2 regions of the Streptomyces sp. NPDC053560 genome follow, and region 1 is predicted to be linked to the other one. Evidence: riboswitches for the same ligand, from Rfam matches in the RefSeq annotation. Region 1 holds a riboswitch; the other holds the start of a gene.

Region 1 (4,774 bases):
AGACCTGGTACGGCTTCGGCTGGGAGACCATGCTCCTGGAGACCGGCGCGCTGGCGGTCTTCCTGGGCAACGCGCGCACCGCGCCGCCCGTTCTGGTGCTGTGGCTGCTGCGCTGGCTGCTGTTCCGGCTGGAGTTCGGCGCCGGACTGATCAAGATGCGCGGCGACCCGTGCTGGCGGGACCTGACCTGCCTGGACTACCACCATGAGACGCAGCCGATGCCGGGCCCGCTGAGCTGGTTCTTCCACCACCTGCCGAAGCCGGTGCACCGGGTGGAGACGGCCGCGAACCACGTGGCCCAGCTGCTCGCCCCCGTGCTCCTCCTCACCCCGCAGCCGGTGGCCACCTGGGCGGCGCTGACGGTGATCGTCACCCAGCTGTGGCTGGTGCTCTCGGGCAACTTCGCCTGGCTGAACTGGCTGACGATCGTGATCGCCGTGTCGGTCGTGGACGCCTCAGCGGTGGGCCTGGGCGGCCTCGCCGGACCGCCGGCCGGCCTCGCGCCGCCCCCGCTCTGGTACGAGGTGCTGGTCATCGCGGCTGCCGTTGCCGTCCTCGTGCTCAGCTACCGCCCGGCCCGCAACCTGGTCTCCCGGCAGCAGCGGATGAACACCTCGTACGAGCCGCTGCACCTGGTCAACTCGTACGGCGCCTTCGGGTCCGTCACCCGCGTCCGGCACGAGGTGGTCATCGAGGGCACGGCGGACGAGGTGATCACCGATGCCACCGAGTGGCGGGAGTACGACTTCAAGGGCAAGCCGGGCGACGTGCGCCGGATGCCGCGCCCGTTCGCCCCGTACCACCTGCGGCTGGACTGGCTGATGTGGTTCGCGGCGCTGTCGCCGGGCTACGCGAGCCGCTGGTTCGGCCCCTTCCTCGAACGACTGCTCGAAAATGACCGGGACACGGTGCGGCTGCTGCGCCGGAACCCCTTCCCGGACGCGCCGCCCCGCCACGTACGCGCCCACTTCTACCGCTACCGCTTCACGAACTGGCGGGAACTGCGGGAGACCGGGGCGTGGTGGCACCGGGAGCCGGTACGGCAGTTCTTTCCGCCGACAGCTCTGCGCGGAAGGACCTGACCATGTCCCGGGCGTGCCGCAGCCCGATCCGGGTGACCTCGCGCTCGATGTCGTCCAGTTCGGCGGCCACCTCGTCGTACGGCCGTCCCAGGTGCGCCCGGGACTTCACCAGCCCCAGCCGCGAGAGGGCCGTGCCCCGCGGCTCGGACATCGACCGGAACTCCGCCAGCGCGCCGCTGTAGACCACGGCGGCCTCCTCGTACCGCCCGGCCCGGTACAGCACGTTGCCGCGCATCTTGCGGTTGTAGGCCAGTGCCCCCGCGAGGTTCAGCTCCCGGCAGAGGGCCTCGCCCCGGCCGAGCAGCCGCAGCGCCTCCTCGGTCTCCCCCAGCACGGACCGCACGTCGGCCACGCCCCGCAGCGACCAGGCCAGCCCCCGCCAGTCCTCGGCCCGCTCGGCGACCTGCGCCGACTCCTCGAACAGCGCGAGGGCCTTCACGTATCCGCCGGTGTTGCGGTGCATCTGCGCGATCCCCGACATCGCCCACACCATGTGCCGCGCCTCGCCGTGCGCCCTGGCCTGCGCCAGCAGCTCTTCGTGCAGCTCCGCGACGGCCTCGTAGTCCCCCTGTATGCGGCCGGTCTCCGCGAGCCCGGCCAGCGCGTACCCGTGCGCGAGGCGGTCGCCGCTCGGTTCGGCGAACGCGACGGCCGCCGCGAGCAGCCGGCGCGCGAGCGCGAGCCGCCCGCACTGGCGGGCGAGCGTGCCGCCGCTCCACAGCGCCCACGCCATGCTGCCGGGCTCCCCCGCGGTGCGCGCGCTCCGGTAACTGGCCCGCCACGCGGCCTCGGCCTCGGCCACCCTCCCGAGCCGCCGTCCGGCCTCCGCCTCGGCGAGCGCTGCCCGTGCGGCGTCCCCCGGCCCGTCGGCCGCGCCCCGTGCCCGCCGCGCGGCGGCGAGCACGTCCTCGTACGAGGAGTTGACACTCAACTCCGCCCCCAGCTCCCCTTGATACTCCGGAGCGAATGCCTTCCCGTACATCGCTGGTCCTCCTGGTCACTTGCGTCGGTCAGGCACCGACGCTATGTGCCGAGGAAGCCCTGGGACGTCACTCCACCTGCGGTTATCCCGGTCGCTCTCGGGATGTACGGCCGCGCTGCCGATCACCCTGGAGATGTACGGGGCGTCCCCTAGGGGGAGGAGACGCGAGGGGGGCAGCCGTCGCCGCGGTGGCTACAAGGTCCTGTGGTAGCTTGCCGGAGCCAGTCGTACCTTGCATGTGCATGTGCACGTGTATGGGTCAGGGAATCCGGTGCGAATCCGGAACTGACGCGCAGCGGTGAGGGTGACGGGCGGGGCATCGGCCACTGGACGGCGTACGCGGTCCGGGAAGGCGTTCCGTCCGGGTGAGCCCGAGTCCGAAGACCTGCTGGCGGCCTCCGGCACCGGCCGTGCCGGGGGAACACCGCAGACCGGGCTTCGCGCAAGAGCCCTCGACGCCGAAGGAACCCCCGTGCCGCTCCCGCGCCCCGCCCGCCGTGCCGCCGTTTTCCTGGTGGCCACCGCGCTGCTCGCCGGATGCGGCGGTGGCGCCCCGCCGACGGAGGGCTCCGCCAAGGGCGGGAGCAACGGCAAGACCGTCTCCCTCGACAACTGCGGCCGGAAGGTACGCGTCGACGGCCCGCCAGAACGCGCCGTCTCCCTCAACCAGGGAACGACGGAGATCATGCTCTCCCTCGGTCTGGCCGACCGCATGGTGGGCACCGCCACCTGGACCGACCCGGTGCTCAAGGGCCTGGAGAAGGCCAACTCCAAGGTGAAGCGGCTGGCCGACAACGGCCCGTCCTTCGAGAAGGTGCTGGCCACCGAGCCCGACTTCGTCGCGGCGTCGTTCGCCTCCACCCTCGGCAAGGGCGGGGTGGCCACGCGGGGACAGTTCGACGAGCTGGGCGTACCGACCTACCTCTCCCCCAGCGACTGCACCGGCAAGGACAACGGCGGCGACGGGGACGGCTCCCGCACGAAGCCGGTGACCATGGACGTCGTCTACGGCGAGGTCCGCGACCTGGCCAGGATCTTCGGCGTCGAGGAGCGCGGCGAGCGGCTCGTCGCCGGCCTGAAGGCCAGGGTCAAGAAGGCCACCGCCGGCATCGACGCCCACGACGTCACGCTGCTGTACTGGTTCGCCAACTCCGAGTCGCCCTACATGGCGGGCTGTTGCGGCGCCCCCGGCGCCGTCACCCGGGCGCTCGGCGCGAAGAACGTCTTCGACGACACCCACGAGGAGTGGCCCCAGATCAACTGGGAGACCGTCGCGGACCGCAACCCCGACGTCCTGGTGATCGGCGACCTCACCCGCAAATCGGAGACGGCCGAGACCGCCGCGAAGAAGATCGAGTTCCTCTCGGAGAACCCGGTCACCAAGAACATGGACGCGGTCAAGCACAAGCGGTACGTGCTGCTCAGCGGCCAGTCGATGAACCCCACCATCCGCACTGTCGAGGCCGTGGAGAAGGTCGCGGCGGCGCTGCGCAGCCACGGGCTCGACAAGTGACCCCGGCGCGGCCCGCCGCACCGGCCGCGATACGCGGGCTGCGGCAGGCCCTGGCCTGGGCGGGCGGGCTCGCGGCGCTCTGCGTGTCCGTCGCCGTGGCCATCACCATCGGCCCGGCGCACATCGGGGTCGGTGACGTCTGGTCCACGGTGGCGGCGCATCTGGGCTGGGGGCACGGGGACCTGACCCCCATCCGGGACGGGATCGTGTGGAACCTGCGGCTCCCCCGCACCCTGCTCGCGGCGGTGTGCGGCGCCGGGCTGGCCGTGTGCGGCGCGGTCATGCAGTCGCTGCTGCGCAACCCGCTCGCCGACCCCTTCGTGCTGGGCGTCTCGTCCGGCGCCTCGACCGGTGCGGTCCTGGTCGTCGTACTCGGTGTGGGGGGCGGAGCGCTGTCGCTGTCCGGCGGTGCGTTCGTGGGTGCCGTATGCGCCTTCGCACTGGTCCTGCTGCTCAGTCACGTACTCGGCGGATCCACGGACCGGGTGGTGCTCTCCGGTGTCGCGGCCATGCAGCTGTTCTCCGCGCTCACCTCCTTCATCGTGCTGACCGCGGCCGACGCGGAGACCACACGCGGCGTGCTGTTCTGGCTCCTCGGCTCGCTCAGTGGCGCCGGCTGGACGGACGTCTGCCTGTGCCTGGCCGTACTGGCGGTGGCCCTGCTGATCTGCCTCGGGCACTCCCGGTCCCTCGACGCGTTCGCGTTCGGGCAGGACGCGGCGGCCGCGCTGGGCGTCTCCGTGACCCGCACCCGGTGGATCCTGCTGTCCACCACCGCGCTGCTGACCGCCGCGCTGGTCAGCTCGGCCGGGGCGATCGGCTTCGTCGGCCTGGTGCTGCCGCACGCCGCACGCGCCCTCACCGGACCGGGCCACGGCAGGCTGCTGCCGGTCACCGCGCTGGCCGGGGCGGTGTTCCTCATCTGGATCGACACGCTCGCCCGCACGGTGCTGGACCCGCAGGAGGTCCCGGTGGGGGTGGTCACCTCGCTGATCGGCGTGCCGGCCTTCGTCCTCGTCCTGTACCGCACCCGGAGCACCCGATGACCGATCCCGCACCGGAGGGCCTGCGCGCCGACCGGGTCTCCCGCACCGCCGGCGGCACCCTGATCCTGGACGGGGTCAGCCTCACCCCGCGCCCCGGCACCCTCAACGGGCTGCTCGGCCCCAACGGGTCGGGCAAGTCCACCCTGCTGCG
Region 2 (4,774 bases), on a different contig from region 1:
TCGGACATCGGGGTGGTGAAGGCGAACAGCAGCACGCCGAGGGAGGCGGCCGAGGTACGCAGCAGCAGTTCACCGGCCCGGACCGCGCCGCCCTCGGCCGGCGACACGAAGCCGTGCGCGCCGCCGACCTGGACGAGCAGCGGCAGCGCGCCGGTGACGCAGAAGCCCAGCGGTACCCGGTACGCGCGCCACAGCCGGCGGCCGGGCACGCCCGCCGGGCCGAGCAGTACCGCGAGCGCCGTCAGCAGGACGAGCGCGGCGCCCGGCCAGGGCGGCAGGGAGATCGCCAGGACGGTGAGTCCCAGCCCGAGCACGGCCTTGTCCACGGGGTGGCGGCGGCGCCAGCGACTGCTGTGCGCCGCCGCGTCGATCGGCAGCACGGGGCTCAGGCCCCTTCGGCGGACGATGTCCCGGCGCTGTCCGGCGTGTGCCCGTCGTCCTGACGTGCCTGCGCCCGCTCCTCGCCCTGCCGGCGGCCGCGGCGCAGCCCGAAGTAGTACGCGAGCACACCGGCGCCGAGGGCGGCCTGGAGGGCGAACAGCGCCGACTCGATCTCCCCGGAGGGCGGTTCGTAGAGTGGCGAGAACCACGGCTCGTAGTCCGGCTCGATCTTGGTGATCGCGGTCTCCGCCTCGGCGTCGGAGCCCGCGAACGGCTCCTTCTTGTGGTCGCCGAGGCCGAGGGCCAGCGGCAGGACGGCGAGTGCGACCACCGCGAGCAGCAGCAGTGCGTTGATCTTCGTGTGGCGCTTCACCGGGCCGCCTCCGCGGTCGCGGCGGACTGCTTCCGCCCGCCGCTCAGGAGCACGCCCAGCCGGGTCAGCTCCCCCTTGCTGGACTGCACCAGGAGCCGCATCACCAGGACGGTCAGGAGCCCCTCGCTGATGGCGAGCGGGATCTGCGTCACAGCGAAGATGGAGCCGAACTTGCCCAGCGCGCCCAGGAAGCCGCTGCCCGGGTCGGGGAAGGCCAGCGCCAGCTGCACGCTGGTGACGCAGTAGGTGGACAGGTCGGCGACGAACGCGCCGAAGAACACCGTGACCATCAGCGGCACGCCGTACCGGCGCAGCAGCCGGTAGACGCCGTACCCCGCCCACGGTCCGACGATCGCCATCGAGAAGGCGTTGGCGCCGAGCGTGGTCAGGCCGCCGTGCGCCAGCAGCAACGCCTGGAAGAGCAGCGTGATGGTGCCGAGCACCGCCATGATCGGCGGGCGGAACAGGATGGCGCCGAGGCCGGTACCGGTGGGGTGCGAGCAACTCCCGGTCACCGACGGCAGTTTCAGCGCGGACAGGACGAAAGTGAAGGCGCCCGAAGCGCCGAGGAGCAGGGTGGACTCGGGGTGCTCCCTGACCTCACGGGTGAGTGACCGGACTCCGTGGACGACGAACGGCGCCGATGCGACGCCCCAGGCGACCGCGTGCGCCGGTGGCAGAAAACCCTCGGCAATGTGCATGGCTCAGCAGACCCTCTCCAGCACCTCGTGGATGGTTGACGTGCCGAGGCCGGTCTCCTGGCTCACGGGTACCACCGCCCGTGCTCCGCCTTCCCGGGTCGCAAGGACCCAGTGGCTGCCCGCGAGGGCCGGAGCCGGACTTCCCGATCACAGTGGCGAGGGCCGCACCGGCATCACACCGGATTTCCCGTTACCAAGGCGTGGCGACAGTAGTGCCAGGCCGTCGGTGCTGGCAAGCGCGGCCGTGCTGCTCAACCGGCCGTGACCACGCCCACCGTCTCCAGGACTCCGTAGACGCCGACGCACAGGATGGCGACGCCGCTGACGACCAGCGCCACGGTCATCCACGGACTTGTACGGAAACGCCGCGGTACGCCGGTGTGGTGATGAGCGTGGTACGCCCCCACCGCCCGCGGCCCGCCCCGCGCTTCCGGCCCCGGCCGGGCCGGCGGGCCCCCGTGCGTCAAGCCAAGGAGTCATCCAGTGAACGCGCGGCAGCCCCTTCCCTCATCGGCCTCACCATGGGCGACGGCGCCGGCATCGGACCCGAGGTCATCGTCCCCGCGGTGCTGGACCCCGGCACGCTCGGCCGGTGCCGTCCCGTGGTGATCGGCGACGCCGCGCGGCTGCGGAAGGCCGCCGCGATCCTCGGCACCGCCTTCGACATCGCCGGTACCGGCAGGACCGAGGCCGGTAGCATGATCGAGGCGCTGCGGCAGGCCGCCGAGATGGCCACCGCCCGCTGAACCGACGAACCGGTAAGGACACCAGATGCCGCCCACCGCATCCCGGGCCCGGCGGGAGGAGATCCTGCAGCTCGCCAACACCACGGGCCTGGCCAGCGTCGAGGAACTGTCGCAGCGCTGCGGCGTGACCGCCTCCACCCTCCGCCGCGACCTGGCCCGGCTGACCGCCGACGGCCGCCTCGCCCGGACCTACGGCGGCGCGATGGCGCTCACCGCCCACCCCGAGGCCTCGCTCCGGCAGCGCACCGGCGAGGCGTACGCGCAGAAGCGGGCGATCGCGCGGTGGGCGGCGGCACAGGTCCAGCAGGGCGAGACAGTGCTGCTCGACGCCGGGTCGACGGTGGGTGCGCTGGCGCATGAACTGCGTGCTGCGAAGGACCTCACCGTGGCGACGACCGGCCTGACGGCGCTGCACGAACCGGCCGACGTCGAGTCCGTCCACGTGGAGTGCCTGGGCGGTACGCTCCGCCCGCTCAGCCAGGCGTTCGTGGGCCCGCTGACCGAGGCGGCGCTGGAGCGGATGACCTTCGACCGGGTCTTCCTCTCCGCCGACGGCGTCACGGCCGACGGCGGGATCTGCGAGGCCGACCAGCGCCAGACCCGCCTCAAGGAGCTGATGGCCCGCCGGGCGGCGCACGTCTACGTACTGGCCCACACGGAGAAGCTGGGCCGCGCTCCCTTCCACGCCTGGGCGGCGCTGCCGCCCGGCTGGACCCTGGTCACCCACCGCACTGCGCTCCGCGACCAGGTCACCCCCTTCACCGACCGCGGCATCCGCGTCGTGCAGGTCGAGCCCCTCGAAGAACCGGGCGGCGGAGCCAGCCAGTCGCAGGGAGGCGACGCCTGATGAGCAACGTTGAGATCCTCGCCCCGCGTGACGTCCCGCTGGGCGGGCCCCGGTCGATGACCGTACGCCGCACGCTGCCGCAGCGGACCCGGACGACGATCGGCGCCTGGTGCTTCGCCGACCACTACGGCCCCGACGACGTCACCGAGTCCGGCGGCATGCATGTCGCCCCGCATCCGCACACCGGGCTCCAGACGGTGAGCTGGCTGTTCAGCGGGGAGATCGAGCACCGCGACAGCCTGGGCAGCCATGCCTTCGTGCGGCCCGGCGAGCTGAACCTCATGACGGGCGGACACGGGATCAGCCACTCGGAGGTCTCCACCGCGCGCACCACCGTTCTGCACGGCGTGCAGCTGTGGGTGGCGCTGCCCGATGCGCACCGCGACGCGGAGCGGGACTTCCAGCACCACGTCCCCACTCCCGTAGGCGTCGGCGGGGCCGAGATCCGGGTGTTCCTGGGCACGCTCGCGGGCATCACTTCCCCGGTACGGACGTTCACACCGCTGCTCGGTGCGGAGCTCACCCTCGCGCCCCGCGCCACGGCCAGCCTCGTCCTCGACCCGGCCTTCGAGCACGGCCTCCTCGTCGACCGCGGGCACATCCGCATGGCCGGCGCCCCGCTCCGCCCGGCCGAACTGGGCCATCTCGCGACCGGACACGACACCCTGACGCTGGTGAACGACTCGGACGACACCGCCCGCGCGGTCCTGCTCGGCGGAGCCCCGTTCGAGGAGGAGATCGTCATGTGGTGGAACTTCATCGGCCGCAGCCACGACGACATCGTCCGGGCGCGGGAGGAGTGGGAGCGCGCCTCCGACCGTTTCGGTACCGTCGACGGCTACGACGGCAAGCGCCTCCCCGCCCCCGCCCTGCCGCACGCCACCCTCACCCCGCGCGGCAACCCGCCGCGCCACTGACGGCAGGCGGCCCCGGCCCCGCTGCCTTGAGGAAGGCCAGGGGAACGACCCCTCGGGCCGGCTGATCCGATCCTCGCCCTGATCCCCCTCGATCCTCAAGTGGTCCAGACCTATTGACCCCAGGTCTGGACCAACCTACGGTGTGGCCACTCATCCGGTCATCCCGGCCATGACGACTCGGATCTCCGCGCGCCATGGCGAGAGAGGACGCAACGTGATCGGTAAGGCTCTCCGTCTGCTGGGTGCCGGGCTGGCGCTGGTGTGTGCCGCGCAGCTGCCGGCCGCCGCCGCACCCGCCGCGCCGCAGGCCGACACCTGCGCGGTGAAGTCCCGGCCCACGGGCGAGGTGCTGCAGGGCTACTGGGAAAACTGGGACGGCGCGTCGAACGGCGTCCATCCGGGGCTCGGCTGGATCCCGATCACCGACTCCCGCATCGGCGCGCACGGCTACAACGTCATCAACGCGGCCTTCCCCGTCATCCGCTCGGACGGCACCGTCCTTTGGGAGGACGGCATGGACGCCACGGTGAAGGTCGCCACGCCCGCCGAGATGTGCCAGGCGAAGGCGAACGGCGCCACGCTCCTGATGTCCATCGGCGGCGCCACGGCCGGCATCGACCTCAACTCCAGCGCCGTCGCCGACCGGTTCGTCGCGACCATCGTGCCGATCCTGAAGAAGTACAACTTCGACGGCATCGACATCGACATCGAGACCGGCCTCACCGGCAGTGGCAACATCAACCAGCTCTCGGCCTCGCAGGCCAACCTCATCCGCATCATCGACGGCGTGCTCGCGCAGATGCCGTCGA

The links. Region 1 has a riboswitch for cobalamin ahead of ACIGQF_RS03180 (ABC transporter substrate-binding protein). Riboswitches for the same ligand answer to the same signal wherever they lie in the genome.
Region 2: another riboswitch for cobalamin. It lies ahead of ACIGQF_RS22635 (energy-coupling factor ABC transporter permease); the one in region 1 lies ahead of ACIGQF_RS03180 (ABC transporter substrate-binding protein).

Annotation. Positions count from the first base shown of each region.
Region 1 covers NZ_JBITXI010000001.1:784,494-789,267, forward strand. The annotation lists gene ACIGQF_RS03170 (lipase maturation factor family protein) at 1-1,082, shown strand, start outside; gene ACIGQF_RS03175 (tetratricopeptide repeat protein) at 985-2,064, opposite strand; cobalamin riboswitch at 2,270-2,472, shown strand; gene ACIGQF_RS03180 (ABC transporter substrate-binding protein) at 2,537-3,577, shown strand; gene ACIGQF_RS03185 (FecCD family ABC transporter permease) at 3,574-4,623, shown strand; gene ACIGQF_RS03190 (ABC transporter ATP-binding protein) at 4,620-4,774, shown strand, end outside.
Region 2 covers NZ_JBITXI010000009.1:147,686-152,459, reverse strand. The annotation lists gene cbiQ (cobalt ECF transporter T component CbiQ) at 1-380, opposite strand, end outside; gene ACIGQF_RS22640 (energy-coupling factor ABC transporter substrate-binding protein) at 386-754, opposite strand; gene ACIGQF_RS22635 (energy-coupling factor ABC transporter permease) at 751-1,455, opposite strand; cobalamin riboswitch at 1,485-1,690, opposite strand; gene ACIGQF_RS22630 (hypothetical protein) at 1,977-2,201, shown strand; gene ACIGQF_RS22625 (DeoR/GlpR family DNA-binding transcription regulator) at 2,227-3,048, shown strand; gene ACIGQF_RS22620 (pirin family protein) at 3,048-3,965, shown strand; gene ACIGQF_RS22615 (chitinase) at 4,216-4,774, shown strand, end outside.